4 regions of the Peribacillus sp. AS_2 genome follow, and region 1 is predicted to be linked to each of the others. Evidence: riboswitches for the same ligand, from Rfam matches in the RefSeq annotation. Region 1 holds a riboswitch; each other region holds the start of a gene.

Region 1 (8,021 bases):
ATTTGGATATTTCCCAGTACCTAATAATAATCTTGAAGAAAATTCATAAGAACCAATCTTTAACATATCATCCGCCTCCTACAAAATGTACAATCTCTACCTTGTCTCCATTTGACAAAAGTGTTTCACTTAGACTTTCTTTTGCTAATATTTCATCATTCAATTCAACGATCACTACTTTTTGATGTAGATTAAAGTGTTGTAAAAGCCCTGTAACAGTTGATTCTTCAGCAGGAATCCGTATTTTTTCCCCGTTAATAATCAATTCCAATTCATCCACCTCCATCAAGAAAAAAGGGGCTGTATCGAACGGTCCAATCGAAAAGGGGACCATTCGGGATTTGCCTTCCTTTCCAAAATATCCGCTATAAGTACACCTGTAATTGGAGAAAGCAAGATGCCATTCCTATAGTGCCCCGTTGCAATGAAAAGTCCTTTGCATGCAGGATGTTCACCGAAGTACGGTAAGCCGTCCCCAGTTTGGGGGCGTATACCTGCCCATGTCTTTTCCAATTCGGTTCCTTTAATCGCCGGAAGCAATTGCTTTGCTCTTTCTATTAACGTAGAAATCCCCTCAAGACTTACCTTTTGATCGAAAGTGTTCGCTTTAACCGTTGCCCCGACAATGATTCTTCCACCAACTTTGGGCACAAGATAGCAGCCATGTGAAAAAATTGTCTTTTCAAGCAATGGACGATCGGTCAGGACGGAAAAGCACTCTCCCTTTACTGGATAACTGTCGAGTATGATCCCTGATTTTTCTAGGAGGAAAGCACTCCAAGCGCCACCTGCCACGATGACATTTTCACTTGAAAATCTACCTATGTCCGTGACAACTCCCGTTACACATCCGTTTTCCGTAACCAAATCGGAGACATGAACAAATTCCTTTATATCCACACCAAGGGCAGCTGCAGATTCAGTAAAAGCGAGCGACAGTCTTGTGGCTGAAACTTGTCCATCATTCGGAATGAACATGGCTCCTTTTATCTCATCCGATAAAAGCGGTTCCGTTTTCCTTATTTCGGCAGTCGATAGCCATTCAGCCTCAAGTCCGGCATTTTGCTGGACTTTGATCATGTTCTTCAACTCGGCTACTTGATCACTTGATAGCGCCACCTTATACATGCCCTTATTCACTAATTCGATGTCTATTCCACTTATGTCTTTTAATTCTTCCGCCAGTGCAGGAAACATCGCCCTGCTTCGACTTGCCAATGTAAAAAGGGGATTATCAGGATCTAACTCGGATTGTGCCCCTAACATCCCAGCTGCAGCACTGGATGCTTTACTGGCAAGTCTGTCTTTTTCCAATAAGAGAACCTTCTTACCTCGCTTGGCTAATTGAAAGGCAATGGATCCACCTATTACTCCTCCCCCAACAATGATTGCATCATATATGGAATTCATATTATGTCTCCTTTCCCAAAGACTTCGCATATTCTTTAACGGCTTCAATCGGATTTTCAGCTTCAAGCACACCTGACATGACCGCAATTCCGTGTGCCCCCGCATCCAGCACGTCTTGGCAATTGAAAGGTGTTATTCCTCCTATCGCAATTATCGGAAGATCGACATTTCTTGTGATTGCTTGAAGCTCCTCAACTCCCCTAGGAGGAAGGCCAATTTTTGAAGCCGTTTCAAAAACATGTCCATAAATCGCGTAATCGGCCCCCTTGCTGAATGCGGCTTTCGCTTCATCCATGGAATGGATCGAACAGCCTACATTCATTCCTGGAAAAGCTCCTTTTACGACTTCTGCATCTAAACTATGAAAAGCCAATTGCACACCAAATGCTTTGTGTACCCAGGCTACATCCACCCGGTCATTAATGATGATCTTAGAAAGCGGAATCTTATTATCATGTAATAGCCTCACTGCTCGATAGAGTTCCGAAGCACTCCTATGCTTTTCCCTTAGATAAAAGAAATCAACATGTTCCTGAATGTTTGAAGCGATTTCCACAAACTTTTCAATTGGCTGTTTCCCAGTGGAAATTATATGCAATTCATGTGCATTCATACTAGAACCCCCAACTAGTAAAGTTACAATCTCATAAAAATCAAATAGATACTAACGGGAATTGAATCGATAGGTAAAAGCCGGCCAACAGCAGGATGATAAAATACAGAATGAAACCATGGTCCATTTTTGAAAAACCAAATTCATAATAGTATGTTCGATCCCGAGTGTCTGTAAATCGCTTTGCCTCCATCGCAACCGCGATTCGGTGAGCACGTCTGATGCTTCCGGATAACAACGGGATGGAATAGGCTTTCATTTTAAAATAGACCGACCTTATCCCTTTTCCTCTTTTGAAACCGCGTACCTTCATCGCGTTTCGTATCGTTTGGAACTCCTCCATCATGATGGGAATCAGCCTTAATGCCGCCATGAAACTATAGGCATATTTCGGTTTAAGCTTAACTTGCTGCATTAACGAATAAAACAAGTTCACTGGTCTCGTCGTTAAGGAAAAAGTTAAACCAAGGGCCGCAAAGAACAAAGCTCGAAAGCCTACCAGTAATCCCCTCATGAAACTTTCTTCCGAAATCGATATGAGGCCCCACTCAAACCAAAGCGTCTCACCTTGCCCGAATAATATCATTGCAGAAGAGGTGGATATAAAAATGAAACAAAAGGGAATCGACAAAAGCAGGATGCGTTTTATCGAATGCCCGGTAAAAAACAAAAATAATATCAATACGCCAATGGTGATGTTCATCATATAATTCAGGTCATGAATGAATAACGCCACGATGCATAATACAATCAGTACACCAAGTTTAAGGCTTGGATTAATTCCATGGAGCCATGTTTCTGCGTTTGAAACATTCATCTACATGACACTCCTTTTAACTTTGGTCTCGACAAATCCGGCTTGCGCGATGTTTTTATCACTTATTACGTTTCCGCCCTTAACCGTCCAGATCCTGGTTGCAAAGTTTTTTGAAATATGTTCGTCATGAGTTACCATGATCACGGTTATTCCGCGCTTTCGATATTCCTCGAACCATTCCAATAATGCAAAGGTATTTTTCGAATCTTGGCCAAATGTCGGCTCATCCAGGAGAATGATTTTTTTGTCGATTACGATTGATGCTGCTACGCTTAAGCGACGCTTTTGACCCATTGATAATTGAAACGGATGTTTATCCCGATGTGCCTCAAGGCGGAACACTTTAAGCAATGAGCGGACTCTCTCATCTATTTCTTGTTGCGGCCTTTTATCAATACGCAATGAATAAGCAATCTCTTCATATACAGTATTTGCAACGAACTGAAACTCAGGATTTTGAAAGACAAACGTCATATGATCCGTTGGATTTTTCACCATTTTAATGGGGTTCCCCAATAATTCATACGTACCTTTCGTTTTTATGAACTGCATCAATGCATGCAAAAGTGTACTCTTGCCCGCGCCATTTTCTCCCCTTATCACAATCCATTCTCCTGAATGGACCTTCAGCTCTTCAACCTTGATTTTTTCCTCTTTATTCCGAAAACCGCTAAATCCTTGCACATCCAGAAGGGGTAAACAATTTGTAAATTGGTGTTCCCTAGTGGGTGCATACTTCTGTATATATTCATCCCAAACACCAGGGAACCAAATTCCATGTTCTCTCATTTCATTTTTATATAGGGAAAGAATGGTGTCTCTTGGACCATCAGCTATGATTTGACCGTCATCGTTTAAAAGCACGATTCGTTCGATGAATTCTAAAACATGGTCAATTTTATGTTCGACGATAATAACCGTTTTGTCTTTTCCGACTTCCTTCAACAAGTCCCAGATTTCTTTCGTTCCTTCCGGATCAAGCATGGCTGTCGGTTCATCTAAAAATAGCACTTCTGGTTCAAGGGCCAATACTGAAGCGATTGCCAGACGCTGTTTCATCCCGCCTGATAATGTTTCTATACTTGTATGCCCTAGGTTCAATCCTACATTACGGATTTGATTTTCAATTTTCTCTTTCATTTCTTCTTTAGGGACGGAAAGATTCTCAAGGACAAAGGCAATTTCCTCATCGGCAAATGGCATGCAAAACTGGCTATCAGGGTCTTGAAAAACATACCCCCATGAAGAAGGGCATTTCAATTTCTCCGCTTTCATCGGGACTTCGATGGAATTCGGAATCAATCCGCTTAACACTTGCAACAGAGTGGACTTACCACATCCTGATGGTCCCAACAATAGCACTTTTTCTCCTTGATCAAACGATAGTGATAGGTCCTTGAATATCAAAAATTCATCACCGGGAAATTTCATTCTTAACTTTTCAACAGAAACGATTGGTTCCATGGCCCTCAACCTCTACTTTTGATCCAGTTCTGCATAATCTTTATTGGAAACCGGACGCACAAGATTTGTTACTCCTGTTGCTTCCAGGACTTTAACTAGATAATAAGCGGTCACACCTGCAAATAATATGGAACCCACAAACCTCGCTATCATGAATAACGATAGATTCCAAGTTGAAAGCGCACCTATTTCCCCGTATGCAAAATCCATGATAACTGATGCCAGGCAGGAAGCTATCGCAGCTAAAACGGCCACCGGCATATTGAATTTTTTATATTTGAAAGTCATGAACACCAGTTCCGCTAACAAACCTTGGACCACCCCATATAACAGTACGGTCAGCCCCCATGGTGAACCAAGGAAGAACTCCCCGGAAGCTGCAGCTATCTCCGCCAAAAGTGCCACACCCGGTTTCCGTAAAATTAAGAAGGCGACGGGGCCAGCTATAAACCACATTCCATAAATAAGTTGATCCAGATGTAATCCTAATGGTTTAACGGAATAATAAATCGAACCCCAAAGGATATAAACGATTCCAAATGCTACCGCAATCACGATCGTGACTAATATATCCGTTAATTTCAATCCTTTTTTCATTGTTTCATTCTCCTTTTATACTTCTAATGTTTCCTTATGAACGGGCCATGTCTCTAAACGATAAGCCATTTCCCAAAATGAGTATTCATATTGGCTGCTGAGAATAAAATGCTCTTTCATTCTCGCCTTATCTTCTTCAGTTACTTTTTCAGCTATCTCATCCAGCCTCGCAATTTGTTCTTCCACCAAAGTGCGGAACCACTCTCCTCCGTAAGCCGCTATCCATTCTTGATAAATCGGCTCTTCGGGCATGCACCCTTGCAGCTTTTCACCTATCTCATAATACAGCCAGTAACACGGCAAGATAGCTGCAATAACATCTCCTAAATGTCCCGAATATGCCGCACGATACATATGGGAAGTATAAGCATAGGCAGTCGGGGCAGGCTTGAAATTTTCCCGTTCTTCTTTTGTGATGCCTAATCTCTCGGAAAAATTCTCATGAAGCTTCAACTCCGCTTCATATGTTCCTTGTGCATGGCCGGCAAGCCTGCTTGTTGTATGTAAATCCGTAGCTTTGACTGCCCCTAAGGCTTGAACTCTAGCAAAATGAGATAAATAATAGGCATCTTGCATGACATAAAAACGGAAACACTCCAATGGCAATGTGCCATCTCCTATTCCTGCAACAAAAGGATGATTAAAACTAGCTTCCCAAATGTGATCAACTTCCTTACGGATTTCCTCTGAAAACTTCATGTCCATTACCTCCAAATTGTATTTTTTCATTGAACGTTACAGAAAAAAACACTTATCACCCCTTTTTTTGCAAACAAAAAACCACTTTCTTAAACGTAAAGAAAGTGGTTGTACTTGAAATAATACGGAAATGTATAGTTCCAGACCCCACTTCCCTACGCTGGTATAAACCAGATCAGGTTCTAAGGGTCTTAAAGTCATACTTCAATCTCAGCTTTTGTGGGTAAAAAATCAACTTTTACCTATAAAGCACCCCTAGTGGTACAAATTGTATATTAAATTCATTTGCCTTTATATTAACACGATAAATCCAATTGTCAAACGTATTAGAAAAGTTTTCTTGATTTAGGGTTACTAAACTTTCAATCTTCCATCCCCTCTTTTCCCGTAGCCTTCAAAGAATTTGATCAAAGGGAGCTCAGTTAGTAGTTTACTCGTGAGTTTTACCGGTTTACTCGTGAGTTTTGCAATTTTACTCGTGAATATAATGGTTACTCGTAAGTTTTACCGGTTTACTCGTGAGTTCTACAGTTTTACTCGTGAATTCTACTACTTTACTCGTGAGTTTTGCCGGTTTACTCGTGAATTCTGCTGTTTTACTCGTGAATTGGCCACTTGACTCGTGAATTCAGCTGCTTTACTCGTGAATTTAATGAATTCACAGTAATCCCCTTTTGAACTTTCCATCAATCCAGCTCACTATTATGACGCCGGTTAGGGATTTCCCAAAGCAACTTCTCAACTCGCGCCCATCCACCTCATCACCTCCTACTCTTTTATTATGAATTCATTATAGTAAACTTAATATTTTTAAAAACCATATAATTTCATAATGTGAAATTATATGAAAAATTTATTTTTAATTGTGAACTATCAAAAGATCGCCCCGAAGAAATGACTTTCATTACCGCATTATCAAAAATCAGTGTTAAACTATCCATGTTCATTCATATTTCCAGCTTAATTAATAACGGCCTTTTTTTGTTCTTGACTTGAATAGATGAAAGTGGTGAGGAAAGTTTCAATTTTGCGTACATTTAGAAAGTTATACCAATTTTTTGTGGATATTCCTTTAAAAAAGAGTGTGGTTTTGAATTACCGCTACGAGGTAAAAGCTGTAATCGGAACAGGAAGCTACGGTATTGTTTATCTTTGCAATGATTTGAAAATGAATGAAAATATAGTGATCAAACAGCTCCGGAAAAGTAAACGCCGCAGTAAAAAAGAGCTGAAACAATTTGAAAATGAAATTTCCATATTACGAATGTTAAACCACAGAAATATCCCTAAATTTCACGAGAAATTTTCGCAAGATGGAAATGTTTATTTTGTGATGGATTTCATAGAAGGGAATAATTTAGAAGACCATATTTTCTCGAATCAATTAACGTTCAATGAGAAAGAGTCTCTACATTTTCTGGTTAAGCTGGTCGATTTAGTATGTTATCTACATGAGCATGACATTTTCCATCAAGATATACGTATACCGAATATTCTACTTAAGAACCATCAGCCCATTTTGATAGACTTTGGTTTGTCCAAGATGATCAATTCCGCCAACCTCGCAAAAGAATCCATTTTGCAGCTGAAAAGGCAGGATTTTTACGACTTGGGGGAAATACTTCTATATGTACTTTATACGACGTACGCTTCCAAAAGTAAAAAAGCACTTCCTTGGACAGAAGAGCTTTCGTTAGAAAAAGAAACCGTGCATATACTGAAAAGGTTATTAAGCATCCAAGAACCTTACTCAAATATTAAAGATATCTCAATGGACCTTCAGGCAGTATTGAAGTCAAAGAATTGGAATTAGCTGCTGCTGCCCCGCCCTTTTCTTTTGTAGCGGTCACTTCCACTCATGGGATACCTTTTGTACCCCCGGCTGCTGCTGCTGCTGCCTCGGCGATAATGCCCATGTCTTCGCTCACTGCTGCCTTGGGAAAGCTGTTTGATTTTTTTCATTATTTTCTTCAGCATTTCTTTCACCTCTTTTATTTTGGTTTTAAAGCCTGTTATTCATTTAGCCTAACATAGTCACAGTATAAACCTTATTAATAAGTACTATAATTTTTTTTCATTTGTGTTACAATCCATTACTGCTTCATAGATTCGGCTTTTTTCATTGTTGGTCATGGGAACGCCCTGATCCCTTTAATTTATGAAACTCCAAATGGCTCTTACAACATACGAATCGATGACAAAGTCGATTTTTTATCTTTCCCATTTCTTAGTTACATTCGGAATATATTATCTGTTTTTCGAATCAGTCAGTAAAAAAAACCTGGCGCATATTTCATCGCCAGGTTTTTTTCTTCGTTCACCTTTTATTTTACAGCTTCTTTTAATTCCTTTCCTGCTTTAAAAGCAGGTACTTTACTAGCTGCAATTTGTATTTCTTCGCCAGTTTGCGGGTTTCTTCCT
Region 2 (8,021 bases), on a different contig from region 1:
AGTCTTTGCAAAGGGGGAAAGGAATGTTCTGATCGTGAGTCATGCCGCCCTCATGGTATATATGAGGAAAGAGCTGATCCGACGGGGGTTCACCGGTCCAAAATTCAAGATTGCCAGCAATGGAAAACTGTATGTATTTGAAAGCGGAAAAGGGAAATGAATATATGGTTCCCACCGGAAAAGGGAAGCCATTTTGCGAAGAAAGAGGCATGCATTTTCCGAATAGTTATTCTTTTTTTATTGGTTGTGGTTTATTATTGTAATAGTGTAATTTTTACGAATTCAATATTGGGGAAAGAGGGGTGGACATTTTGCTGAAGGCAGTTTTTTTTGATTTAGATGATACATTACTATGGGATCAGAAAAGTGTAAAAGAGGCTTTTGTGGCCACATGCGAAGTTGCCAAGGAGAAATATGGTCTGAATGTCGACGAGTTTGAAGAAGCGGTGCGGAAGGAAGCGCGTGATCTTTATTCTTCTTACGATACATATGCATTCACTCAAATGATTGGAATCAACCCATTTGAGGGACTATGGGGGAATTTTCAGGATGATCATGATGAATTCCGGAAGATGGCCGGGATTGTACCGGCTTATCGGAAAGAAGCGTGGACGAGGGGCTTGAAGGCATTAGGGATCAATGACCCGGAATTTGGACTTGAACTGGCAGAACGTTTCCCGGCCGAAAGACGCAAAAAGCCATTTATCTATGAAGAAACATTCCGTGTTCTGGATGAATTAAAAGGGAAGTACAAATTGCTATTGCTTACGAACGGATCTCCTGAGCTGCAAAATACCAAACTTGAAATAACGCCTGAACTGGTTCCTTATTTCGACCAAATCGTGATTTCAGGCGCATTTGGACGAGGTAAACCGGATGCCTCCATTTTTGAGCATGCTTTGGAAATCATGGAGCTAGATAAGGATGAAGTATTGATGGTCGGCGATAATTTAATGACCGATATCCTTGGAGCATCACGGGTAGGCATAAAGTCGGTTTGGATAAATCGCCATGATAAGGAACGGAATGAAGTGATTCCAACCTACGAAATCACGCATTTAGAGGAGCTTTTCCCTATCCTTGGGAGCCTGGGGAATTAATTGGCGGTCCTCCTCCAAATAACAAATTTTTAGATGATTGCAGAGAAAATACTAGGTCTTTTAAATTATTTACAGAATGAAAAGGGTGAGATATAGTTACCCTGTAATCAATTAAATTATTCAGACTAGGGGTGTCCAATAAAAGTTGGGCTGAGAGAGAAGCGCTTAAGCTTCTTAACCCTCAGGACCTGATCTGGTTCATACCAGCGTGGGGAAGTTAGAATCTACTAAACGATGACCTTTCAATTGGTCATTTCTGTAGTCATACTAACGTTAGCCGGGTCTTAAATATGAGACCTGGCTTTTTCGTGCGAAGTGGATTGGATTTTGTCCTTTTTAAATGAACTTAAAAAGGAGAAATGAAATCATGAAGAGTAATTCAGTAAATGACATGAACGTTTCAATTATGTCCAGTTTTGCCGGGAGTAAAAAAGTGTATGTTGAGGGATCTAGACCCGATATTAAAGTACCTATGCGTGAAATTGAGCTAAGTCCGACGACAGGGGCATTCGGCGAAGAGGAGAATCCGCCTTTACGTGTATATGATACAAGCGGCTTCTATACGGATTCAGAATATCCGATTGATATTCATAAAGGCCTTGCCCCGATTAGACGCAGCTGGGTTCTGGAACGGGAAGATGTTGAAGAGTATGAAGGGCGTGAAATAAAGCCGGAAGATAACGGATATAGAAAAGTGGAGTCACAATCCAATGCCGAAGTTTTTCCGGGATTGAAAAGAAAACCATTGCGTGCGGTGAAAGGGAAAAACGTAACCCAGCTCCATTATGCCCGCAAAGGGATCATTACTCCAGAAATGGAGTTCATTTCGATCAGGGAAAATGTAGCCCCTGAGTTTGTAAGGGAAGAGGTAGCTAGCGGGCGGGCAATTATTCCGGCAAATATTAACCATCCTGAAAGTGAGCCGATGATCATCGGACGTAATTTTCACGTGAAGATAAATGCGAATATTGGAAATTCAGCTGTCAGTTCATCGATCGAAGCTGAAGTGGAGAAAATGACTTGGGCTACACGATGGGGTGCAGACAACATAATGGATCTTTCCACAGGAAAGAATATTCACACGACGCGGGAATGGATTATCAGGAATTCACCTGTGCCTGTTGGGACGGTTCCGATATATCAAGCATTGGAAAAAGTGAATGGGGTCGCGGAAGATTTAAATTGGGAAGTATTCCGGGATACATTAATCGAGCAGGCTGAGCAAGGTGTCGATTACTTCACCATACACGCTGGTGTGCTTTTGCGATACATCCCAATGACAGCAAAGCGAGTTACGGGTATTGTTTCCCGGGGAGGCTCCATCATGGCACAATGGTGCTTGGCCCACCACCAAGAAAGCTTTCTCTATACACACTTTGAAGAGATTTGTGAAATCATGAAGACGTATGATGTTTCTTTCTCATTAGGTGACGGTCTCCGTCCGGGATCCATTGCAGATGCAAACGATGAGGCACAATTTGCGGAATTGGAAACACTTGGGGAATTGACGAAGATTGCTTGGAAGCACGATGTTCAAGTCATGGTGGAGGGACCCGGTCACGTACCGATGCATTTGATTAAAGAAAATATGGATAAACAGCTGGAAGTCTGTCAAGAAGCACCATTCTATACCCTGGGACCATTGACGACGGACATAGCTCCTGGATACGACCATATCACTTCTGCGATTGGTGCTGCCATGATTGGATGGTTTGGAACGGCCATGCTTTGCTATGTGACACCGAAAGAGCATTTGGGACTTCCGAATAAAGAGGATGTTCGGGTAGGGGTCATTACTTATAAAATTGCAGCACACGCAGCTGATCTTGCAAAAGGCCATCCGCAGGCAAGAAAACGGGATGATGCCCTTTCGAAGGCTAGATTCGAATTTCGTTGGAGAGATCAATTCAATCTTTCCCTTGATCCTGAAAGGGCGGTTGAATATCACGATGAAACTCTTCCGGCAGAAGGTGCCAAAACAGCCCATTTCTGTTCAATGTGCGGACCGAAATTCTGCAGTATGAGAATCTCTCAGGACATCCGTGATTTGGCGAAGGAAAAGGGTCTGGGCTTTGAGTCGGTAATCGATGAAGGGCTTAAAGAAAAAGCGAATGAATTTAGGAAAACGGATGGGGAAATCTATCAATGATTCCGACGAGAGGGAGAATTCGATGAATCGGGTAATCCAGATAAAAGTTGAAATGAAACAGTTGGAAACTCAATTGGAGCAGCTGAAAAGAGAGCTGAATATTTTTCGGGAGAATTGCAACCATGAATTTGTGAAAAATGATTATAGTCAACAATGTACAAAGTGCCACTTGATCGAAAGTCTTCAATGGTAATGATTCCTTAATCGTCCTTTTGGAATGAATCCCTTAATCATGTTGATTCGATTACAAACATGATTAAGGGGATCTATCATTACTATTTACATACTTGTTTTATTGATATGAAGGGGAGGAGGGACAAGCCATCCTTTTTCCTTATTCAATCTTAGGAAGTCAGCACCCAATGCAGCTTTGTTGGTATGGAATTGCGCAAACATCTGTGCAATATCTTCGCGGATGCATTGACCCATCATTTGGCTGCAAGCAACTAATCCTGCATTAATATCGATTGATACTGAAGCGGAGATTTCAGGATCTTGAAGACGTGCCCCGACGGGAATATCCTCCAAATTAGCTTTAGGCCTTTCAGGTGGTGAGGGAGGCAGTCCTACGTTATTTTCTTTTAATAATGATTCAAGTTGGTCATGTTCCTGTTTCCCTTGATCGATCACTTCAACAAGCAATTTATGCAGGTCTTTGTCGCCAGTATGATTAAGCATGGTTTGATGACAGGCAATCAACCCTTTTGTAGTTGTTAGAAATGCCCATGTTCCAAAAACCTCTCCGTAATGCATAGGCTCATCTTTCGGATTTCCGCTTAAAATTCCCATAACCATCCTCCTTGAAATTCATTAACGAATTTAAGTTACCCTGAATTCATCCAAGCATGCATCGTTGATGTTTGGGAAATGTTAGAGGGCTTTTAATGCTTACCCTTTTATTCCTTGCAGCCATTCTTGATAACATTCATCACACAGCATTTCGTTTCTATCCGTGTCAGTAATTTGAAATGTTACGATATGGATTTTTTTTTCTTCCGTGACATCACTACAATAGAAGCATTGATGTGTCATTAGAAATCCTCCCATGTATATAAAGTGTTTATAGTTTAAAGCGCCACGGTTTTTTTATACAGAAAAAATGATGCAGCAGTTTTTTGGTCTTCTTGGAAGAGTTTAGATTGAATAATCCGGTTGGGGTTTAACATACTAAACGTGTTCGCTTGATTGATAAAATGAGGAGGGAAATACAATGCAAAACCAATATCAACAAGGTCAAGTACACCAGAACATGCAAACGGGTGCTATCCCCCCACAATTGAATCACGGTGGTCACGAAGTATTCGATGTACATGAAGTGCTGTCGGGAGCGATCGGTACTTTAAACACGTATACTCTTTTGCGTCAGCATGTCCAAGATCAGGAATTACTCGACATTCTGGATCGTCAATATCAGTTCATCCAAGATGAATATAATATTTCATTGGAGTGCTTCCAAACGGGCCAGGATCCTTCTAAACGGACTGAGAGCTACAAAATGAATCAAGGTAACGATTTTATATATGGATTGACACCAACTCAGCCAAAAAAACCTTTGCAATCCGTATCGGAAATTACGGATGAATGCATTTCAGGCTTGATGCTTGCGGCTGTTAAGTCTGCGGCATCCATGAAGGCGATGGCAGCACTTGAAATAACGAATCCGGTGGTTCGCCGCGTATTTGCAGATTCCGTTCCGAACTGCATTGAAATGGCCTATGAGATTTCGATATATCAAAACAAACATCATTATTACCAAGTTCCGCAGCTTGCACAGCAGGATATGCAACAAATGATGAATTCGTATGCCCCCGCACAAGGGAATAACAACAACATGAGTCATTAAAAGCAGTTATTAATAACATAAAGAAGGGATAGGACTGATTCTCCTATCCCTTCTTTATCATTGTTTCATCTGATTTATTTCCTGAATACATTCCTGGACGAGGGTAACAGCCTGACTCATGGTTGCTCCTCCGCCAAATGCCGCGGTCACACCAATGGCTTCAAGAATTTCTTGTTCGGAACAGCCTTGAACAAGACATCCTTTTGTATGATAGATAATACAGTATTCATCTTGTGAATATAAGCTTATTCCTAGTGCGATAAGCTGTTTTTCTTTCTTGGACAATTGACCTTCTTTAAAGCACTCTTCCGTAAACGAATTGAATTTCTCAGCAAGATCTGGCATTTTATGCGTAAAGACACCGATTCCAGCTTTATAATCACGAAGAGCATTTTCAGTAGAATTGTTCGCTTCATATTCCATTTTTCATTCAGCTCCATCCAAAATTTTTTCATCAAAAATTAGTATGAGCTAAATGTTGGACGATTAAACAGAAACGCAGGAGTTTACCGAAGTAATCATGGAACCGCCTTCCTATAAGGCAAGTGACCCCTTGGGCCGGGTAACTTTGAACCATTGATAGCAAAGGATGCATATAAGTGCAACGTCAATCGCATCACCAGCATAGTACATTAACATTCCGCCATTTTCCGCTTGTACCTTGGTGACTCCGTTTGGCGGGTGGGCAAAAATATATTTAGAAAGGATATCATGGCCGGCCAGTGAAATTGTAAATACGATAGCTCGAAACATAAAGCTGAACCTGTGGGGTGCAGGGTCCATATAAATCATAGACGCAGTGAATAGATAGCCTGCTATGAACACGTGGAAATGCACTAATGCATGCAGAAGGGCATTCTGATGCATCAACCCGTACAGACCAGTCGTATAAAGGATCCAAAGCCCTCCAATATTAAGCGCAGAGGCAGTGATTGGATTGCTTAAAAATCGCAGCGGCCAACTTTTCAACACCTTTGAAAGGCGTCTTGCTGATTGTACATCAAGTGTTCGCAGTGCAAGCGTAATGGGTGCAGCAAGCACGAGCAGGATGGGTGCAATCATTCCAAGCAGTAAATGACCAACCATATGCGCCGTGAAGTCCATATGCGCACGATTGGCTATTGGGCCTATAATTGCAGAGGCTGCACAGAGAGTGCCAAGAATCCAAAAGAAGGTACGGTATAATGGCCATTTTTTATAGCGGCGGTTCGAAATGATGACAGCTGCGATATAAATCACTAAACCCGGCATGAGTAGCATCAATAAAATCGGTTCAAAAACAGTTCCGTTATCATGAATATGTCCATTACTGTGCATTGCTGGCGTCTTCTTTCATTTTAAGTAAGCTGCGCCTTGTTTGAATGACGAGGGTAATGCCAATCAAGATCATGATTGTAGCGGCAATGTTCCAAGTCAAGTCGTATGGGAAAATATCGACATTGTAACGGATTTGATGGAGGCGCATGAGCTTGTGCTGGATGATTCCGTCATATAACTGGAAAGAACCTGCCCCGAGCAAAACTCCCCCTATCCACCTTTTCAGCCATAACCCCTTTCGACGGCGAAGGTCAGCGAACATGAATAACGACCCGACCGTTGCGAACCAGCTTAGGGCATGAAATAAACCATCCGAGATAAGCCCGATACTGGTTGTGGATTTGTCATAGAAATGATGCCAATGTAATAGTTGATGAAAGATGGCTTCATCGATGAATGCAACCAATCCGATCCCGAATAGAAAACCGGACCATAGGTTACGAGCGGAATAAGTATAACGTAATTCTGAAATGGATTGATCTCTTTGATTTCGGGGCTTGAAATCCATTTTTCATCCTCCTTTTTCCTATATATGGTTCTTTCTACTTTACCCTGTATTTTAAAGTTATAGACAGGTAGATGGACCTTTTATATATCTTATTTATTGAGCGATTCATAGCACAAAGAAAATCCTTGGCTTATTAGTTCAGTCATCAATGTTAATGGTATGTAAATTTCTTCTAATTATTGTTCATGATAACTGAATTATGGTTTTAAGTATGTACAGGCGGGTAATAAAAAACCGTACATCATAAAAAAAAAGGAGGAGTTAATATGTTTCGCCATCAAAAAGAATTGCAATTTGAAGTTAAGGTAGATCGACCAGATCCGATGCTTGCCCGTCAAATTCAGGAAGTGTTAGGTGGACAGTTTGGGGAAATGACTGTCATGATGCAATACCTTTTTCAGGGATTTAACTGCCGTGGAGAAGAAAAATACAAAGATATGCTGATGGATATCGGTACAGAGGAAATTGGACATGTAGAGATGCTTTGTTCACTCATTAGTCAATTGCTTGATGGCGCTTCTCCGGAAGATCAAGCAGAAGCCGCAAAAGATCCTGCTACAGCAGCGATCATGGGTGGTATCAATCCCCAGCATTTGCTCGTAAGCGGTCTTGGCGGACTGCCAACCAACTCGAATGGGGTGCCTTGGAACGGATCTTATATCGTAGCCAGCGGAAATTTATTAGCAGACATGCGATCCAATCTGCATGCTGAAAGCCAAGGACGCCTTCAAGTGGCCCGTTTATATCATATGACAAAAGATGAAGGGGTACGTGCTACCTTCCGTAAAATGTTAGCCCGTGATCGTTACCACCAATATCAATGGATGGCGGCCATTGCAGAACTTGAAGAAAAAAATGGCGTGGTTGTTCCCGCATCATTCCCACCGGAAGCGGAAATGGAATCTCAACCGGAAGCGTACGAATTCTGGAACTTATCGGAAGGTAATGAATCGGCAGATGGCCTATGGGCAACAGGAAGCGCCCCAGATGGTACGGGAGATTTTGTTTATGTAGCTGAACCAGTCGCAAAAGGACAGATTCCTAACCCTAAGGTTCCGGCAGCACAATTGCATCATGACCTGGATAGAAGTCAATCGCTTAATA
Region 3 (8,021 bases), on a different contig from region 1:
ACCGGGATGGTCTGTCCAACAATCTTGGTGGACCAGCCAGCAAAATATCTCATATGTTCAATTGCTAAAGGAATGTCGGCATTTGTAGTTTCACTGATTGGTTTCCCATTATCCAACGTTTCCAATTGAGCAAGTTCAGTTTTATTTTCTTCCATTAAATCGGCTAGTTTATACATCAGTCTACTGCGTGCAGCTGCGCTCATTCTTGACCAAGGACCTTCATCGAATGCTTTGCGTGCAGCTTTGACGGCTAAGTCGATATCTTCTTTATCAGCTTCATAAACATCGGCAAGTTTTTGTCCTGTAGCAGGATTAGGAGTGGAGAAGGTTTTTTTTGAAGCACTTTCTACAAACTGACCATTAATATAGAGCTTTTTTGGTCCTGTTAAAAATTTTTGCAGCTTTCCACTTACTTCTAACGTTAGATTTGTCATTAATTACCCTCCTGAATAAAATGTTTATCTTGGGCAAAACATGATGACTTATTGTTAACGCTATGATTGCCAATTTTTATGATAAATGAAAAAAAGGGAATATTCAATCTATAACATTCGACAGAATATCCAAGATTTCTTCATCTATTAAAAAAATGTAGTATTATTTTGTCAAGACATGTGTAATTACTATAGCAAAAATGAAAGTTAATAGTTAAAATGAAAAAGGATAAAATAACAAGAAGGTCTAAAGTTCTTCAGGAGGAATATATGGGAAATAATGCGAAAATGATATCGCAGCGTAAGTTACTTGGTGTTGCGGGTCTTGGATGGATGTTCGATGCACTTGATGTCGGTATGCTTTCTTTCATCATTGTTGCATTAAAGCAGGATTGGAACTTAACCAGTGAGCAGGTTGGCTGGATTGGGAGCATAAACTCCATAGGAATGGCTGTTGGCGCCGTATTCTTTGGTGCGATGGCCGACAGGGTCGGACGAAAGAATGTCTTTATCATTACTTTATTATTGTTTTCGATCGCAAGTGGCCTGTCTGCAGCAGTCAGTACACTCAGCCTGTTCTTGATATTGCGTTTTTTGATTGGAATGGGACTTGGGGGAGAACTTCCGGTTGCCTCGACATTGGTCTCTGAAAGTGTTGAAGCGAGTAAAAGGGGAAGGGTTGTCGTCCTTCTTGAAAGCTTTTGGGCGGTTGGCTGGATTTTGGCAGCACTCATATCCTATTTCATCATACCGGCTTATGGTTGGCGGGTTGCATTATTATTGAGCGCAGCTCCAGCTTTATATGCGCTGTATCTACGCTTGAAACTGCCGGATTCACCAAAGTATACGGAACTTGAAAAAAAGCAAAGACCATCTGTATTAAGCAATATGAAAAGTGTCTGGAAAAAGGATTACTCCCGTCAGACCCTTGTATTGTGGATTCTATGGTTTTGCGTGGTCTTTTCCTATTATGGGATGTTTTTATGGCTGCCAAGTGTGATGGTCCTTAAAGGCTTCAGCATGATTCAAAGCTTTGAATATGTTTTGATCATGACGCTCGCACAGCTTCCGGGTTATTTTTCAGCTGCATGGCTGATAGAGAAGATGGGACGTAAATTCGTTTTGATCACATACTTAATTGGGACGGCCGTCAGTGCCTTTTTCTTTGGATCGGCAGAGGGGCTGGCACTGCTGATAGTTTCCGGATTGTTCCTCTCTTTCTTCAACCTGGGGGCATGGGGGGCACTTTATGCGTACACCCCTGAACAGTATCCAACATCAGTTCGCGGTACAGGGGCTGGGTTAGCTGCAGGGATCGGGAGGATTGGCGGTGTTCTTGGACCTTTGCTTGTTGGGTATTTAGTTGCCGCAGACACCCCGATTTCTTCGATTTTCACCATTTTTACAATTGCTATTTTAGTGGGGGCAGTTGCCGTGGCTTTTGGGAAGGAAACAAAGAATACCGTTTTGACATAAACAAAGGATGGGGGCTGCATGCAGTCCCCATCCTTTTGTTATTTAAAGTCTTTTATGATTTTTAAAAGGGATTCGGAGGCAGTCTTCGGATTATCTGCATTCATGATGGCCGATACGACTGCGGTACCTGATAGTCCGCTATCAGAAAGAGCGGAAATGTTATCGGCAGTTATACCCCCGATGGCTACTGCGGGAATGGATACGCCGCGGCAAATTTCCCCCAGATCCTCAAGTGCCATTAGGGTTGCATCTTGTTTGGTCTTGGTGGGGAAAACGGAACCGACCCCGATATAATCCGCTCCATTTCGTTCGGCTTCGAGAGCTTCTTCAAGAGTGGAGACAGATACACCGACAATCATATCTTCAGGTACCATTTTTTTGACGACAGGCAGTGGAAGGTCATCTTGCCCAATATGAATTCCGTCCGCTCCAACCGCAAGTGCTATATCCACCCGGTCATTGATGATAAGGGGAATGGAAAGCTCATTCAATAACTGTTTTAATGCAGATGCTTTTTCATAAAAGGAGAGGGAGGAATTGTTTTTCTCTCTAAGTTGTACGATCGAGACTCCTCCTGAAACCGATTGTGCAATGATTTTGGTCAATTCTTCTATTGCTATGGACTCTTCCGTAACTAAATACAGGCTTAAATCAATTTGGGACTTCTTCACTTATTTTCACCTCATGCATCCAGATTTCCTTATCCATTCTTGATATGGCATCGATTAATCGCACACGGAAAGTACCTGTTCCTTCATCCTTTTGAAGGGTTGCGGCTGCTAGTTCCCCTGAAATGCTCATTGTTGAGATACCGGCAATTGCTGCAGAATAGAAATCATCGGTGACTCCGGAAAAAGTTCCGATAAGAGCAGTGGACATGCAACCGGTACCTGTAACATTAGTTAAAAGGAGGTTCCCGTTATCGATGATGGACGTATGTTTTCCATCGCTGACCGCATCCTTAGCTCCGCTGACCACGATGATGCTATTCAATTCATTTGCCGCTCGTGCAGCCAGCTCTGCATTGCTAATCGCAAGTTCCCCCGAATCCACCCCGCGAGTAACGGTATCCCCACCTATCAATGACAGGATTTCACTCGCATTTCCGCGAATGATTTGGAAAGTAACCTTACTTAGGAGCTCTTTGACTTGCTCTGTACGATAGGAGGTGGCACCAACGCCCACCGGGTCCAAAATGACTGGGATGTCCAGGGCATTTGCCGTTTTACCGGCAATCTCCATTGCTTCCAAGGCCTTATCATCGATCGTACCGAAATTCAGGACCAATGCATCTGCTAATTTGACCATATCCGCCACTTCTCTTGGGCTCGATGTCATTACTGGTGAACCTCCGATGGCAAGGGTGGCATTTGCACAGTCATTGACCGTAACAAAGTTGGTGATTTGGTGAACGAGTGGTTTCCTTTCTTTTACCTTCATAAATAAATCGGCTGAGGAAACCTTCATAATAAGTCACTCCTTTCTTTTTTTGAATATGAATGAAAATGATGGACAGGTCCATGACCTTTACCGATTGAAAAGCTATTGCGTATCGCTTCGGAAATATAGGTCTTGGCTTGCTCGATCGACACTTGCAATGGCAGTCCATTTGCCAGGTTAGATGTAATGGCGGATGATAGGGTACAGCCCGTACCATGAGTGTTTTTTGTATGAATGCGCTCTCCCTTGATCCAGTGGAAGTCAGTCCCATCATAAAAAAGATCATTTGGATTTCCTGCTGCATGGCCGCCTTTAAGTAAAACGGATTTGGGACCCATTTCTTGTATCGAAATGCATGCCCTGTAGAAATCTTGTTTCGTCCGAATCGGGAAGCCAGTAAGTACTTCCGCTTCTGGTACATTGGGTGTTACAAGATTTGCAAGCGGAAGCAATTCCATTTTTAAGGCAGAGACGGCCTTTTCGTCGAGCAAATGGTGGCCGCTTTTGGAAATCATGACAGGGTCAAGGATAACGATGGCAGGCATGAAGGTTTTAAGGGACGCAGCGACCGTTTCCACGATTTCTTTTGATCCAAGCATGCCTATTTTTACTGCATCGACAGGAATATCTTCAAAGATAGCTGCAATTTGATCCGATATGATAGCAGTTTCAATGGGCTGTACAGAACGGACTTCCATTGTGTTTTGGGCAGTAACGGCTGTGATGGCAGACATTCCAAATACACCATGTGCAGAAAATGTTTTTAAATCCGCTTGTATTCCAGCACCGCCCCCTGAATCAGAGCCTGCGATCGTTAATGCTGTTTTCATAAAAAAACCCCTTCATATAAGTATTTTTTAGCAATATTTTAAGTAATATGAAAGCTAAAATCGCACCTGCGAATGAACTGAACATAAAAGCCGGTAAAAAACCAAAAAGAGCAGCTTTTTCTCCCAATAGGAGGGTTGCAAGCGGATAACAGGCCAGGGAACCGAGAAAGCCGGTCCCGATCACTTCCCCTAAACAGGCGAATTTTAAGCTTTGTGTTTTTCGGTAAAGGATGGCGGCCAAAAGTGCACCAATCATGCTGCCGGGAAAGGCGAAAATTGAACCGGTACCAATCATGTTTCTAATAATGGAAACTAAAAAAGCTTGTGTCACCGCATATGCAGGCCCCAATAGAACCGCCGTCAGGACATTTGCCAGATGTTGAATAGGAAAGATTTTTGCAAATCCTGCAGGGATGAAAATAAATGAACTGGTAAGCGTCGTTAAAGCCGTGATCATGGCAGTCAATGTCAGTTTCTTGATAGGGTTCATCCTCATGTCAACCACCTACAGAGGCCAATCCTGCTCATTTTGAACCATGTCCCAGAATAAATATTCATATCGGGAAGTAACCAAAAAGTGCTTTTCTAATCTAAGAAGTTCCTTTTCAGGCATGCCTTCCGTCAATTCTTCCAACAAAGCGATTAGCCACTTGTGTGCTTCCCCGAATTCAGGAGATGAATAGGACCTTATCCAATCTGCGTAGCGATTGTTTTCCAGTGCTGCTCCATTTTGTTCTTTTAATAGCAAACCGATTTCATAATAATCCCAAGCGCAGGGCAGGAGACAGGCGATCAAGTCTGCCAAAGTCCCATGCTGAGCTGCATTTAGCATGTAACCTGTATAGGCTAGAGTGGTTGGAGTAGGTTCTGTATTTTCCAATTCCTTGGAGCTGATCCCGAATTCGGAAGCATAATGCCGATGAATATCCATTTCCACTTGAAGGGTTTCATTTAAAATGCTCGCAAATTTTGACATAGTTTCGATGTTATGGGCTTTGATGACACCTAAAGCAAAGAGCTTGGAATAATCCATGAGATAGACATAGTCCTGCTTCAGGTAATAGGCAAATTTCTTTTCAGGAAGTGTGCCGTTTCCAATTGCTTGGACAAAGGGATGTGAATGGTTCCTTTTCCAAATCTCTTTTGCCCGTGCATGCAGTCTATCACTGAATGTTTCTAATTTTGTATTCTCCATTGTTCATCCTCCTATAGAATGGCTCCCTTTACCTTTGTTAAATAAAAAACCCCGTTCCTGAATACGGAACGGGGTAGATGGATATAGTCTGTAAAATGGACGATATCATCCACTTCCCTCCGCCGGTATGAGCCGGTTCAGGTTCAAAGGGTCCGGAACTAATTCCATCTCAGTCTTAAAAAAGACTCCCCTAGTGGTGTGAATTGTATGTAATTACTGACATCATATCAGAAAGACAAGAAAATGCAACCCGTATTTGAAAGAGGAATCACTTTATGTCCAGGAAAAAAGGGAGAACCAGGTAATTGACTTTTGAAGATTATTAGGATAGAATCATTTCTACATCATTATATATTGAATTCTTATCCAGAGAGGTGGAGGGACTTGGCCCTAAGAAACCTCGGCAGCGGACCCGTTTAGGGAACTGTGCTAAATCCAACAAGCATATGCTTGGAAGATAAGAAGAGCCGAACGGACACTGTCAGCCTCTTCTTAAATTAGAAGGGGCTTTTATTTTTGGGAAATAACGTTTAGTGACATACTAGAAAAGGTATATATAATTTGGTGAAATCAAACAAGTTGATAAAGTTTAGCTAACTAGAAGCAGGCACTAGGACGGAAAGGAGCCATTTACATGGCAGAATTATTTAAGAGGATTGAACAGAGGAAGGCAAAACTCATTGAAGAGCTATTGGCCAATGGAGTATACAAAACCTCTGATGAAAGGCACCTTTATGATGCCCCATTAAAAGTACTTGAAGATGAATATAAGATTGTTATAAATAGACCTAATAACGAGTCACCTTCTGAATGGATGACATAGTAATCGGAATACAATATTTGGATTTTTGGATAAGGGATATGATGTAAGCATTCGCAGTCTACACTAGTGGATGCTTTTTTTGCGTTTATTAGAAAACGACACAAATTATACATAATTAAATAACAAAATAGGTGTTTTGTCACATTTGACCTATAAAATAACACATTTAATTTCTGGAAAATAGTTGATTTTAACTAGTGATTTCATTATGATAAAAGTGTAAAAATATTGAATAAATGGGAGGTGTCTATGATGCATTGCCGTAAGGTAACTATAGAAAAAGTTGAAGAGAAGAGACAGGAAATGATAAAGTTGGGAGCGATTTACGGCTTAACAAGTCTGCTGACTGTACAAGCCAGCCAAGAATTGGATACGCTATTGAATGCGTTAGCAAGTAAAAGAGATTCTGAATATTTTTCTCTTCAAGAAGCATATAGGTATTTTTAAATTAGCAATTCGACCTGTATTAATCTAAAAAAGCTACTGCTCAAGGCAATAGCTCTAAAGAATTATATTTAAATATCGACACGTTTACCTAGAATGATCAAATCCCGCTCAATGCCATCCATCTCGGCAACTTGAGGTAAATGTGCCCATTCTTCAAACCCGAATTTAGAAAAAAGCTTAAGGCTTGGTGTATTATGGGCGAAAATGAAACCCAATAAAGTCTTAACACCTAATTTTGGACTCAATTCAATTGCCTTTCGAATCGAAATTTGTCCAATTCCTTTTCCCCGGAAATAATCATCAATGTAAATGCTGATTTCGGCAGTGGAATTATATGCCGGTCGGCCATAAAAGGATTGAAAGCTCATCCATCCAGCGGTTTTCCCTTCTATAGTAATGATATATAGCGGTCTACTTTCTGAATGATGTTCCTCAAACCATTTAACCCTCGATTGGACGGATACAGGTTCCGTATCTGCCGTGACCATCCTTGAAGCAATTGTCGAATTATATATTTCAACAATTCTGGGTAGATCAGATAGTTCTGCCTCTCTAAACTCTATGTGTTCTTCCATGATTTAAACTCCTAACTATCATTTATTCAATCTCCAGAATGAAGGGTAATCCCGTTTTTGGTTTTAGGGACGTTGAATGAAACCCAATCCATTGAAAGTTTTATATTATCATACACTCTTTATTCTTTATCTGACAATTCTTTTTTATGTTAGTACTGCAGATTTTTTGGGTATGAACAAGATTAAATACTTCTAGTAAAAAGACAAGAGGAGAACCAAATGAAAAAATTGGCAGGTATATTGATTATCGTATTGGTTATATGTTTTGCTGCATATGAATTTCAGGCCTCGGAGTCGGAAGATGTGCAAAGGGTCATGGCTTTTGGAGATTCATTAACCTATGGAAAAGGGGATAAGGACGGGGAAGGATATATAGATGGCCTTGAAGATGAATTGAATAATCCCCAATCGGAGCAAAAAGTAAGTTTTTGGAATTACGGTATTAAAGGCCAGGAAACGGATGGGGTGATGAAACAGCTAGATGATTACCGAATTAAAACGAAACTTGATGAAGCCGATACTTTCATTGTTTTTATTGGAACGAATGACTTGATCAATAGTAATGGCGGGAACTTGGAGAAAATAAGTGACCGAAAAATCAATGAGGGTAAACGGGAATATATCAACCATCTGAAAAAGATTACATCAACACTGATAGAGGCAAACGATAAAGCGGATATTCTGGTAATAGGACTATATAACCCAATTAAAGACAATCAAAAACTTGAACAGCACATTCGCGATTATAACGAGTCAATAAAGGGATTAGCCGATAAAGGTGAAAGGATGTTATTCATTCCT
Region 4 (8,021 bases), on a different contig from region 1:
GCTTCCGTCAATAATAATACCTATCGGACCCTAGGCTCCTCATTCATCTTAAGCGGTGCTAAGACGTTGACCGTCCACCTTGAACAAAACGGACCAAGCTATCCGATCGTCGGAATGGACAATGAAGCGTTAAGCATCAATCATGTCGAAAAGGTAAAGGTCCGTTTAAGCGGTAAGGTCATCAAGACCGTTAAGCTAAAAGACAATTCCTTTTGGGAAAAGGTTAAAAGGACCTTTCTTTAAACGAAAGGCTGTTTTCACATAATTTGTTGCTATTTACCAGGTAGTGAGTTGTGGTTGCTTTCCTTGGTGCGGGCGGTGAGCCTCCTCGGCGTAAACGCCTGTGGGGTCTCACCTGTCCCGCTGCTCCCGCAGGAGTCTCGCACTTCCGCTCCAATCAACCTTAAATAGTTTCGTTTTAAAAACAACAATCTTTACGAAATGAGCCAAACGAAAAAAGGTACCGGATATGATAACCGGTACCTTTATATATGATAAAAATCTTTCGTATTTTGATAAAGGGCTTCATAAACATCCTCAATCGGCAATCCTTTAATCGAAGCAATTTGACGCACACTTTCATGCATCATGCCGGGATGGGTCCATTCCCCATTGAAAACCCCTTCAAACGGCCATGGTCCATCCGTTTCTATCATCATCAGCTTAAGTGGATAGGCCGAAACTAATTCCTGTATTTCCCTCTCATAACAAACATCAGGTGTAATCGAAATGCGGTAGCCCTTTTCGGCCATTCTTTCAACTGTCCGGATATCGCCTTTAAACCAATGAAAGTGTGCCCTTGTAATTTGATGCTTATCCAAAAGGTCGCAAACGATAGGTGCATCGTCATGAACGGCATGAAGGATAACCGGCTTTTCAATCTCTTTAGCTAAGGTCAGGAACCTCTCCAGTATCACTATATATGCTGTGTTATCAATATTGGGGTTTTCCTGCCTTAGGTAATAGGGCAGCCCAACCTCGCCTATGGCAACCATATCGTGACGATGTTCCCGCATCCAGCTCAATAATTCATACACTTCTTCATCACTCGGGAGGGGCTGCTCTGGATGAAAACCAAAGGCAGGCTTAATTCGTGAATCTTTAAGTGAAAGCTGATAATGTTTAATCGAAGAAGCCAAATTCATGGAAACAGTGAGCAAGGATTCCAACTGAACCTTTTCCATATCTTTCAGGATCTGCTTTCGCTTAACAATATCATACTTATCCAAATGGATATGGCTGTCGATGATTCTCAAATGATATCGCCTCCTTACTTAAGTAGTGAAAGTTGGCTTGAGTGCTGCATATAATTCTCTCTTCAAATGAATAAATTCATCACTAAGAAGCTGTTCTTCTCTTCTTGGCCTTGAAAATGGAACTTTCACTTCTTTGATGACAGCAGCCGGTTTTGCTGATAACACATAAATTCTATCTGATAGGAAAACCGCTTCATCTATGCTGTGAGTGACAAAAAGCACCGACCTCCGATTTTCTTCCCAAACAGACAACAGCCATTGTTGCATTTGCAATCTAGTCAGTTCATCCAAGGCAGAAAAGGGTTCGTCCAGGCACATCAAGTCCTGTGGACTTAAGATACTCCGAATGAATGCCGCCCTTTGCTTCATGCCTCCAGATAATTCATGGGGATATGCTTTATCGTATTCTTCTAAACCAGCTTTCATCAAAAGGTTTTTTGCCTTTTCTTTATCTCTGGTCCCAGCAAGTTCACTTCCAAGCAAAACATTTTCCAATACCGTTCTCCAAGGTAAAAGGGAAGGCTGCTGAGGCATATAGCTGATATGTCCCTTTAAGCCATTTATCTTTTTACCATCCAATGAAATGATGCCATGATCAGGCTTCAAAATCCCGCCGATCAAGTGGAACAATGTACTTTTACCGCTTCCCGATGGCCCAAGGATCGTAACGAATTCCCCATCATTCACTTGGAAATTCATATTCTCCAATATATTCTGCTTACCATCGAAAGAATAGGAGACGTCTTTAATTTCCAGCTTCACCCTTTTCGCCCTCCTTTCTCTTCCAAGAAACCAAGTATTTCTCCAGGAAAGTGATGATTCCAAAAAAAATCAGGCTCATTCCCATAATGATGAAAATGGCTACAAACACCCGATCTGTCCTGAACGCTGAAGAAGCGAGAGTCATATAAACACCAATCCCCGATTTTGCCCCAAGCCATTCCGAAATAACCGCACCCATTACACTATAGGAAGCCGAAATTTTCAGGCCGGAGAAAATGAACGGGATCGAGTGAGGAAGTTCCAGCTTCCAAAATAACTGGTTTTTCCCCGCTCCCATCATCTTGAAATAATGCTTAAGCTCGTATGGTGTCTGGCGAAAACCGTCCAATGATGCGACCGCAACCGGAAAAAAACATACAAGTGAAATCACGATTAACTTAGGCAGCATGCCAAAGCCAAACCAGATCACCAAAAGCGGCGCCAAAACAATTATAGGTATATTTTGTGATAGTATGAGCAGAGGATAAACCGCGTCCTTCACACCTGGAAATAGGTGCAGGATTGCCGCGATCAATAAGCCGATGCAGCTTCCAATAAAAAAACCTGACAACGCAAGCTCGGTTGTGGATATAAGGTGTCCGTAAAGATTGCGGGACGACTCAATTCCTTCAATGAAAATGGCCGATGGAGCGGGAAGCAGCCATTCTTCAACTTTCAATAAGACTGTCACTGACTCCCATACTATCAGCAACAATAATAAAAGAAAGAAGGGAGCCCCCTTCTTCCAAATTCCCCTTCCGATCATGCCCGATATTTCTCCGTTAACGTATCCATCGTAATCCCGCTTGGCTGATATAATATTTTCACTTGGGAAATGACATTCGGTGATCCTATTTCAATCATTCTTACATTCATTTTTTCTATCACGGCAAAAAGCTCGGAAAGCTCCCCCTCCATTGTCGTTTCAAGCGGGTGAACCTCATACTTGACACCTGATTCTTCAATGATCTTGATTGCTTCATCGACCATAGGGATGACATTTTCCCCTTTAGGAATAATTTGTATACTAATTAATGAATTGGCCATTGTATTTCCTCCTATTTTGGTAAAAATTCATTGGTAAATGCCTTTTCAGGATCGAAATCACCTTCAAGAAGCTTATTTTCAGTCATCCACTCACTGTAATTCTTCCAAATTTCAAGCTTTTGTTCACCCCATCGCGGAGCATCATCCTGATACTTGGCTGCAAGCCACTCCTGGCTTTTCTTCACTAGTTTTGGATCAAGATCCGGTGCAGACTCAATTAACATATCTGCTGCATCATCAGGATTCTTAATCGCAAACTGGTATCCTTTCGAAGCTGCATGGACGAATGCTTTAACAGTCTCGGGATCTTCTTTTATCATCTTTTCATTTGTAGTCAAAACAGGCGTATAGTAATCAAGCTTATCAGAGTATTCCGTTAAGTACACCATATTAAGCTTATCATTTCGCAACTCAGCCTCAATGCCTGTCCAACCATAATAAATCCAGGCAAAATCTATATCCCTTTTAACCGAAGTGAAAAAATCCATGTCTCCTGTATTGACTATGTCCACTTTATTTACATCCGCATTTTCCTTTTTCATGAGTGAATCAATAATGGCCTTTTCAACCGGAGATCCCCAGCCACCATACGTTTTCCCTTCAAAATCCTTGGGAGTCGTAATGTCCTTAGCCTCAGGGGAAGCGAATCCCGAAGTATTATGCTGGATGACGGCAGCTACCGAAACAATCGGCACACCCTGTACGCGGGCCTGTGTTATGCCCTCTTGATAGCTCACGCCAAATTCAGATTTCCCTGAAGCGACAAGCTTATCAGCTCCAGCTTCACCTGGCATGATAATTTCCACATCAAGACCTTGTTCTTTAAAATAACCTTTTTCCTTGGCTACATACAATCCTGTATGGTTTGTATTCGGTGTCCAATCGAGCACGACCGATACCTTCTTTAATTTTTCATTTTTAGATGCTTCTTCTTTTTCATTAGTTCCGCCTGCTCCGCATCCAGCTAAAAGGAAGAACGAAGTTAACAGTGGTAAGAATTTATTCAAGTCATTATCCTCCTACACATCTTATAAGATTCATATGCCGGAACCATAATAGGGCTCCAGGGCTATTCAAATACTGGATAAAAAAGCAAAAAACGCCCGAAGATGAATTCGGACGTTAACATACAAAACAGAAAATCAGTCATAATATGTTCCCTCCGCTGGCATCACCCAGATCAGGTTCAAAGAGTCAGCATCTAATGGATGCAATCTCAGCCAGCAGTACTGGCCCCCCTACATTTCTCGCACATATGAACTTTTCTCTCTCATTATATCAATTCATGGGGAAAAAGGAATACTAATTTGCTTCTTCTCTCTAATTGGAAAGGTATTCCTGGCACTTCAGGATATCTTGCAAATATCTTTTGGAACGAAAATCATTGAAAGCAAAATAATTCTGCCTCTTTCCGTTCCAATCATTCTTGGCTGCAACGGCGGCGGACACGTTCCAAATAGTCATTTCTTTTCAAGCATTCATATAATGAGCATTACATGTAGACATTTTTGTTTACTTGTTTTATTAAACCCTTAATTTCATAAGCAAAAGGTGGATATGTCATGATAAAGATTAATCACAAATGGTTAGATGTCAGTCAAATCCAACCAGGTACAGCCTCTGCCAAATCGCTTGAAACTCTTCAATGCTTGGCGGAAGATTCTAACGTTTTTGAATACCGGAACTTTGGGGATTTTAATTTCGAGATACAGCTGAGGAACCGAGTCATAGAGGCAGCTATTGCGTTGGATAAAAGCGGTCCGGATTTTTCCACACTTGAGGAGTCTCAATCCAATCAACGTTATTGGCACCTTTCAAAGGATGGCACCTTTACCCTTCAGCCAGGGATTCTCCCTCATGCTGCGCTCGTTGACATTTTCATGAATGGAGGGCTTTATGCCTTCGAATGCGGTACAGCAATGGTCGTCACTTTTTTAAAGGCGATTTTGGATTTGATCGGCCCTAGGAATTTCGACCATCTTTTTTCAGACCTATTTTTATATGACTTTCGCCCTCCACAGAATATGGCTCTCATTATTCATCAAGGAAGGGATTATTTACCAGGTGATTGCGTTTACTTCAAAAACCCTGATCACGACTTGGCAACCCCTGAATGGCAAGGTGAAAATGCCATATTATTAGGGAATAACCTCTTTTATGGCCACGGGATCGGGATTACCACTGCACAGGGAATCATCGATGAATTAAATAGCAATAGAAAGCCATTCGCCACCATATCAGCATTTCTGACAACGCATATCATTTCCCTGGATAGTTCCTTCTATAGACAATTCCAACTAAATAACCCCCGTGCCAAGCCCGATAACAGTCCTGCCAGCCTTTCCAATTGTATTGTTTCTGAAATAGGTTCGAAGATATACCTTTCATGACCCTGGCATTTCGCCTATGCCATAAATCCGTTTTATTGAATATCGACATAAAAAAATGCTTGGGCAGAAAATTCCCCAAGCATTTTTTCTATTCAAGCACCAATATTCCCTTTGCCTTTGAACCTGCGGGCACTTGCCTGCCCCCATTTCGTTATGGATAGTGTATAAACAGCCAAGGCCGACCATATGAACAAAAAGGCTAAAAGATGTGCTTTGGTGAAACTTTCATGATAGACGAATACCCCGATCAATAAAGATAAGGTCGGAGCGATATACTGAAAAATGCCTAGCATCGATAACGGGATCTTCTCGGCCCCTTTTGCAAAATATAAAAGAGGCAATGCCGTGGCAATCCCGCCGCCCACCAACAGCAAGCTTGTGCTCCCGTCTGTAAAGAATTGCATTTCCGACCTGTTCATCAAGTAAATCAGGTAACCTAGGGCCAGAGGCGTTACCATCATCGTTTCGAGCGTCAGCCCGATTGCCGATTCGGCCTTGATCATTTTTTTTGCCAGACCGTATAATCCAAAGGTCATGGCCAAAACAAGAGAGATCCACGGGATCGTGCCGAAATGAATGCCAAGGATCAAGACTCCGATTCCTGCAAGCAGGAATGAAATGATTTGGGCCCCGCTCAATTTTTCTTTTAAGACTATCACTCCCAATAGTACACTGACGAGCGGATTGATATAATATCCAAGGCTCGTGTCGAGGATCCGTCCTGAGTTAACGGCCCATATGAACACTCCCCAATTAGCTGTAACAAGCAGTGACGCCGTTAGTAATGCCGTAAAGAGTTTCGGATTGCCCATTATGTTTTTGACATAATCTAGAAACGCCTGCCATTTTTTCATGAACATCAATAAAACCAGCATGAACACGAAAGACCATAATACCCTCTGAGCTAAAATTTCTATTGCACCGACTCCCTGAAGGAACTTCCAGTAAACCGGCACAACTCCCCACATCATGTAAGAAAGGGCTGCATAAATCGCCCCTTCTTTTTGTTGATCCACTTTCATAACAAGCCTTCTTTCCATTTACATTCCTTTATCTAACTCCATCTAACAATTTTGTATTTCCATTTCTTTTTTTGCAACTGTTAATTTTTATCATACATGATTTTGTCATCGATGACCGTCATGACCGCCTCAGCTTTCAGGAGATCATCCGGTGCAACAGCAAAGACATCCAGATTAAACACGGTAAAATCGGCATCGTACCCTTTATTGATCACACCGCGGCGTTTTTCCTGGCCGATTGCTACAGCACTCCCTTTGGTATACAATGCGAAAGCCTCGAAAACGGAAAGCCTTTCAGACAAACCATATACGGTGCGGTCCTCACTGTTGATTTTCATCCTTGTGACAGCGGCATGAATGCCCAAAATCGGATTTAATGGTTCAATGGGTGCATCCGACCCTCCCGCACAAATGATGCCCATGTTCAAATAGGTTCTCCAGGCATAGGAGGATTCCAATAGATCGGCTGATACCTTTTCTTCCACCCACGGAAAATCGGACGGAACGAACCCCGGTTGAATATCAAAGATTACCGGCAGCTTTGCCGCACGCTCCAAAAGCTCCGGCCGTACAATCTGCGCATGGATGAGCCGGTCCCTCTGTCCCTTTTTCGGGGGGAGGGCTTCAATTGCATTCAATACGTATTCAAAAGCGAGATCGCCAATCGCATGGACAGCAATCGGCATTCCGGCAGCCCTTGCTTTTTTCACCCATTCCTGAAGCTCGTTTTCAGTGAATATCGCGACTCCATTCGTATTCTTTTGATCTACATAAGGTTCGCTCAACAGGGCTGTGCGTCCGCCTAAGGAGCCGTCGGTAAAGATCTTCATGCTGTCGAATTTGATATATCGCGTACCTTTCTGATAGCCGCCGCCTGCTGCCAGCATTTCTTCTAACGCTTCGTGATGGACGAGCAAGTTGGCGCGAAAGGCCATTTCCCGGTCCTCGATTACCGATTTAAACGCCTGATATGTCGGTATGAAGCCATTGTAGTAATGGAGGTCCTCGGTATGACCGCCAGTCAAACCTAGCTTATATGCGTCTTCTATGGCCTCTGTGAGCGCGTTTTCGATATACTCTTGATCAATGCCGGGAAGGCTGTCTAAAATAAGGTTCTGCGCCTGGCTTTCTTTAAATAATCCATTTAAACGTCCGTCAGGATAACGGCAGATCACCCCGCCTGAAGGTTCTTTTATATCTTCTTTAATATCCGCTTCCAAAAGGGCCCGGGAATTGACCACCAAGGCATGACGGCAGACCCTTTTCAATACGATGGGATGATCTGCCGATATCGCGTCAAGCTCATCCCGTAATATCAATTCAGGCCTCGGCCATTCATTTTCATTCCACCCTTCGGCAACGATCCACTTTCCGGCCGGGGTCTTTAAGCACTTTTCCTTCAAGGATTTCATGATCGACTCCCTGCTATCCATCAAAGAGAGGTCTAGACGAAGCAGTCTTTCACCATGTCCGACCAAATGAAGGTGACTATCCACTAATCCCGGCAGCATCGTTTGTCCTTTTAAGTCGATTTCCCTGGAAAT

What was found. A riboswitch is a leader RNA that binds a small molecule or an ion and turns the genes downstream of it on or off. The one in region 1 is predicted to bind thiamine pyrophosphate.
Region 2: it holds a riboswitch for thiamine pyrophosphate, as region 1 does, so the genes downstream of both, thiC (phosphomethylpyrimidine synthase ThiC) here and tenA (thiaminase II) in region 1, are expected to answer to the same signal.
Region 3: it holds a riboswitch for thiamine pyrophosphate, as region 1 does, so the genes downstream of both, tenA (thiaminase II) here and tenA (thiaminase II) in region 1, are expected to answer to the same signal.
Region 4: it holds a riboswitch for thiamine pyrophosphate, as region 1 does, so the genes downstream of both, OTG27_RS15680 (ABC transporter substrate-binding protein) here and tenA (thiaminase II) in region 1, are expected to answer to the same signal.

The regions. Positions count from the first base shown of each region.
Region 1 is NZ_JAPTGA010000005.1:28,043-36,063, reverse strand. Features, by position in the region: gene OTG27_RS10370 (thiazole synthase) at 1-66, opposite strand, end outside; gene thiS (sulfur carrier protein ThiS) at 68-271, opposite strand; gene thiO (glycine oxidase ThiO) at 286-1,410, opposite strand; gene tenI (thiazole tautomerase TenI) at 1,412-2,023, opposite strand; gene OTG27_RS10350 (energy-coupling factor transporter transmembrane component T family protein) at 2,064-2,840, opposite strand; gene OTG27_RS10345 (ABC transporter ATP-binding protein) at 2,841-4,304, opposite strand; gene OTG27_RS10340 (ECF transporter S component) at 4,317-4,901, opposite strand; gene tenA (thiaminase II) at 4,917-5,600, opposite strand; TPP riboswitch at 5,736-5,867, opposite strand; gene OTG27_RS10330 (hypothetical protein) at 6,037-6,219, shown strand; gene OTG27_RS10325 (protein kinase domain-containing protein) at 6,685-7,413, shown strand; gene OTG27_RS10320 (hypothetical protein) at 7,410-7,577, opposite strand; gene OTG27_RS10315 (HU family DNA-binding protein) at 7,925-8,021, opposite strand, start outside.
Region 2 is NZ_JAPTGA010000003.1:23,244-31,264, forward strand. Features, by position in the region: gene OTG27_RS05705 (histidine phosphatase family protein) at 1-160, shown strand, start outside; gene OTG27_RS05710 (HAD family hydrolase) at 312-1,100, shown strand; TPP riboswitch at 1,218-1,332, shown strand; gene thiC (phosphomethylpyrimidine synthase ThiC) at 1,468-3,249, shown strand; gene OTG27_RS05720 (hypothetical protein) at 3,272-3,442, shown strand; gene OTG27_RS05725 (DUF3231 family protein) at 3,529-4,038, opposite strand; gene OTG27_RS05730 (hypothetical protein) at 4,138-4,281, opposite strand; gene OTG27_RS05735 (spore coat protein) at 4,460-5,092, shown strand; gene OTG27_RS05740 (carboxymuconolactone decarboxylase family protein) at 5,150-5,515, opposite strand; gene OTG27_RS05745 (cytochrome c oxidase assembly protein) at 5,627-6,352, opposite strand; gene OTG27_RS05750 (DUF2243 domain-containing protein) at 6,399-6,917, opposite strand; gene OTG27_RS05755 (manganese catalase) at 7,184-8,021, shown strand, end outside.
Region 3 is NZ_JAPTGA010000004.1:365,972-373,992, reverse strand. Features, by position in the region: gene OTG27_RS09725 (aldehyde dehydrogenase family protein) at 1-434, opposite strand, end outside; gene OTG27_RS09720 (MFS transporter) at 705-1,910, shown strand; gene thiE (thiamine phosphate synthase) at 1,949-2,581, opposite strand; gene thiM (hydroxyethylthiazole kinase) at 2,562-3,377, opposite strand; gene thiD (bifunctional hydroxymethylpyrimidine kinase/phosphomethylpyrimidine kinase) at 3,374-4,180, opposite strand; gene thiW (energy coupling factor transporter S component ThiW) at 4,149-4,670, opposite strand; gene tenA (thiaminase II) at 4,686-5,375, opposite strand; TPP riboswitch at 5,473-5,577, opposite strand; SAM riboswitch class I at 5,735-5,839, shown strand; gene OTG27_RS09690 (Fur-regulated basic protein FbpA) at 6,010-6,198, shown strand; gene OTG27_RS09685 (aspartyl-phosphate phosphatase Spo0E family protein) at 6,451-6,645, shown strand; gene OTG27_RS09680 (GNAT family N-acetyltransferase) at 6,714-7,220, opposite strand; gene OTG27_RS09675 (DUF459 domain-containing protein) at 7,440-8,021, shown strand, end outside.
Region 4 is NZ_JAPTGA010000008.1:66,084-74,104, reverse strand. Features, by position in the region: gene OTG27_RS15705 (NAD kinase) at 1-243, shown strand, start outside; gene OTG27_RS15700 (TatD family hydrolase) at 486-1,256, opposite strand; gene OTG27_RS15695 (ABC transporter ATP-binding protein) at 1,275-2,012, opposite strand; gene OTG27_RS15690 (ABC transporter permease) at 2,002-2,784, opposite strand; gene OTG27_RS15685 (thiamine-binding protein) at 2,781-3,065, opposite strand; gene OTG27_RS15680 (ABC transporter substrate-binding protein) at 3,077-4,072, opposite strand; TPP riboswitch at 4,206-4,315, opposite strand; gene OTG27_RS15675 (protein-glutamine gamma-glutamyltransferase) at 4,628-5,455, shown strand; gene rarD (EamA family transporter RarD) at 5,548-6,477, opposite strand; gene OTG27_RS15665 (amidohydrolase) at 6,558-8,021, opposite strand, start outside.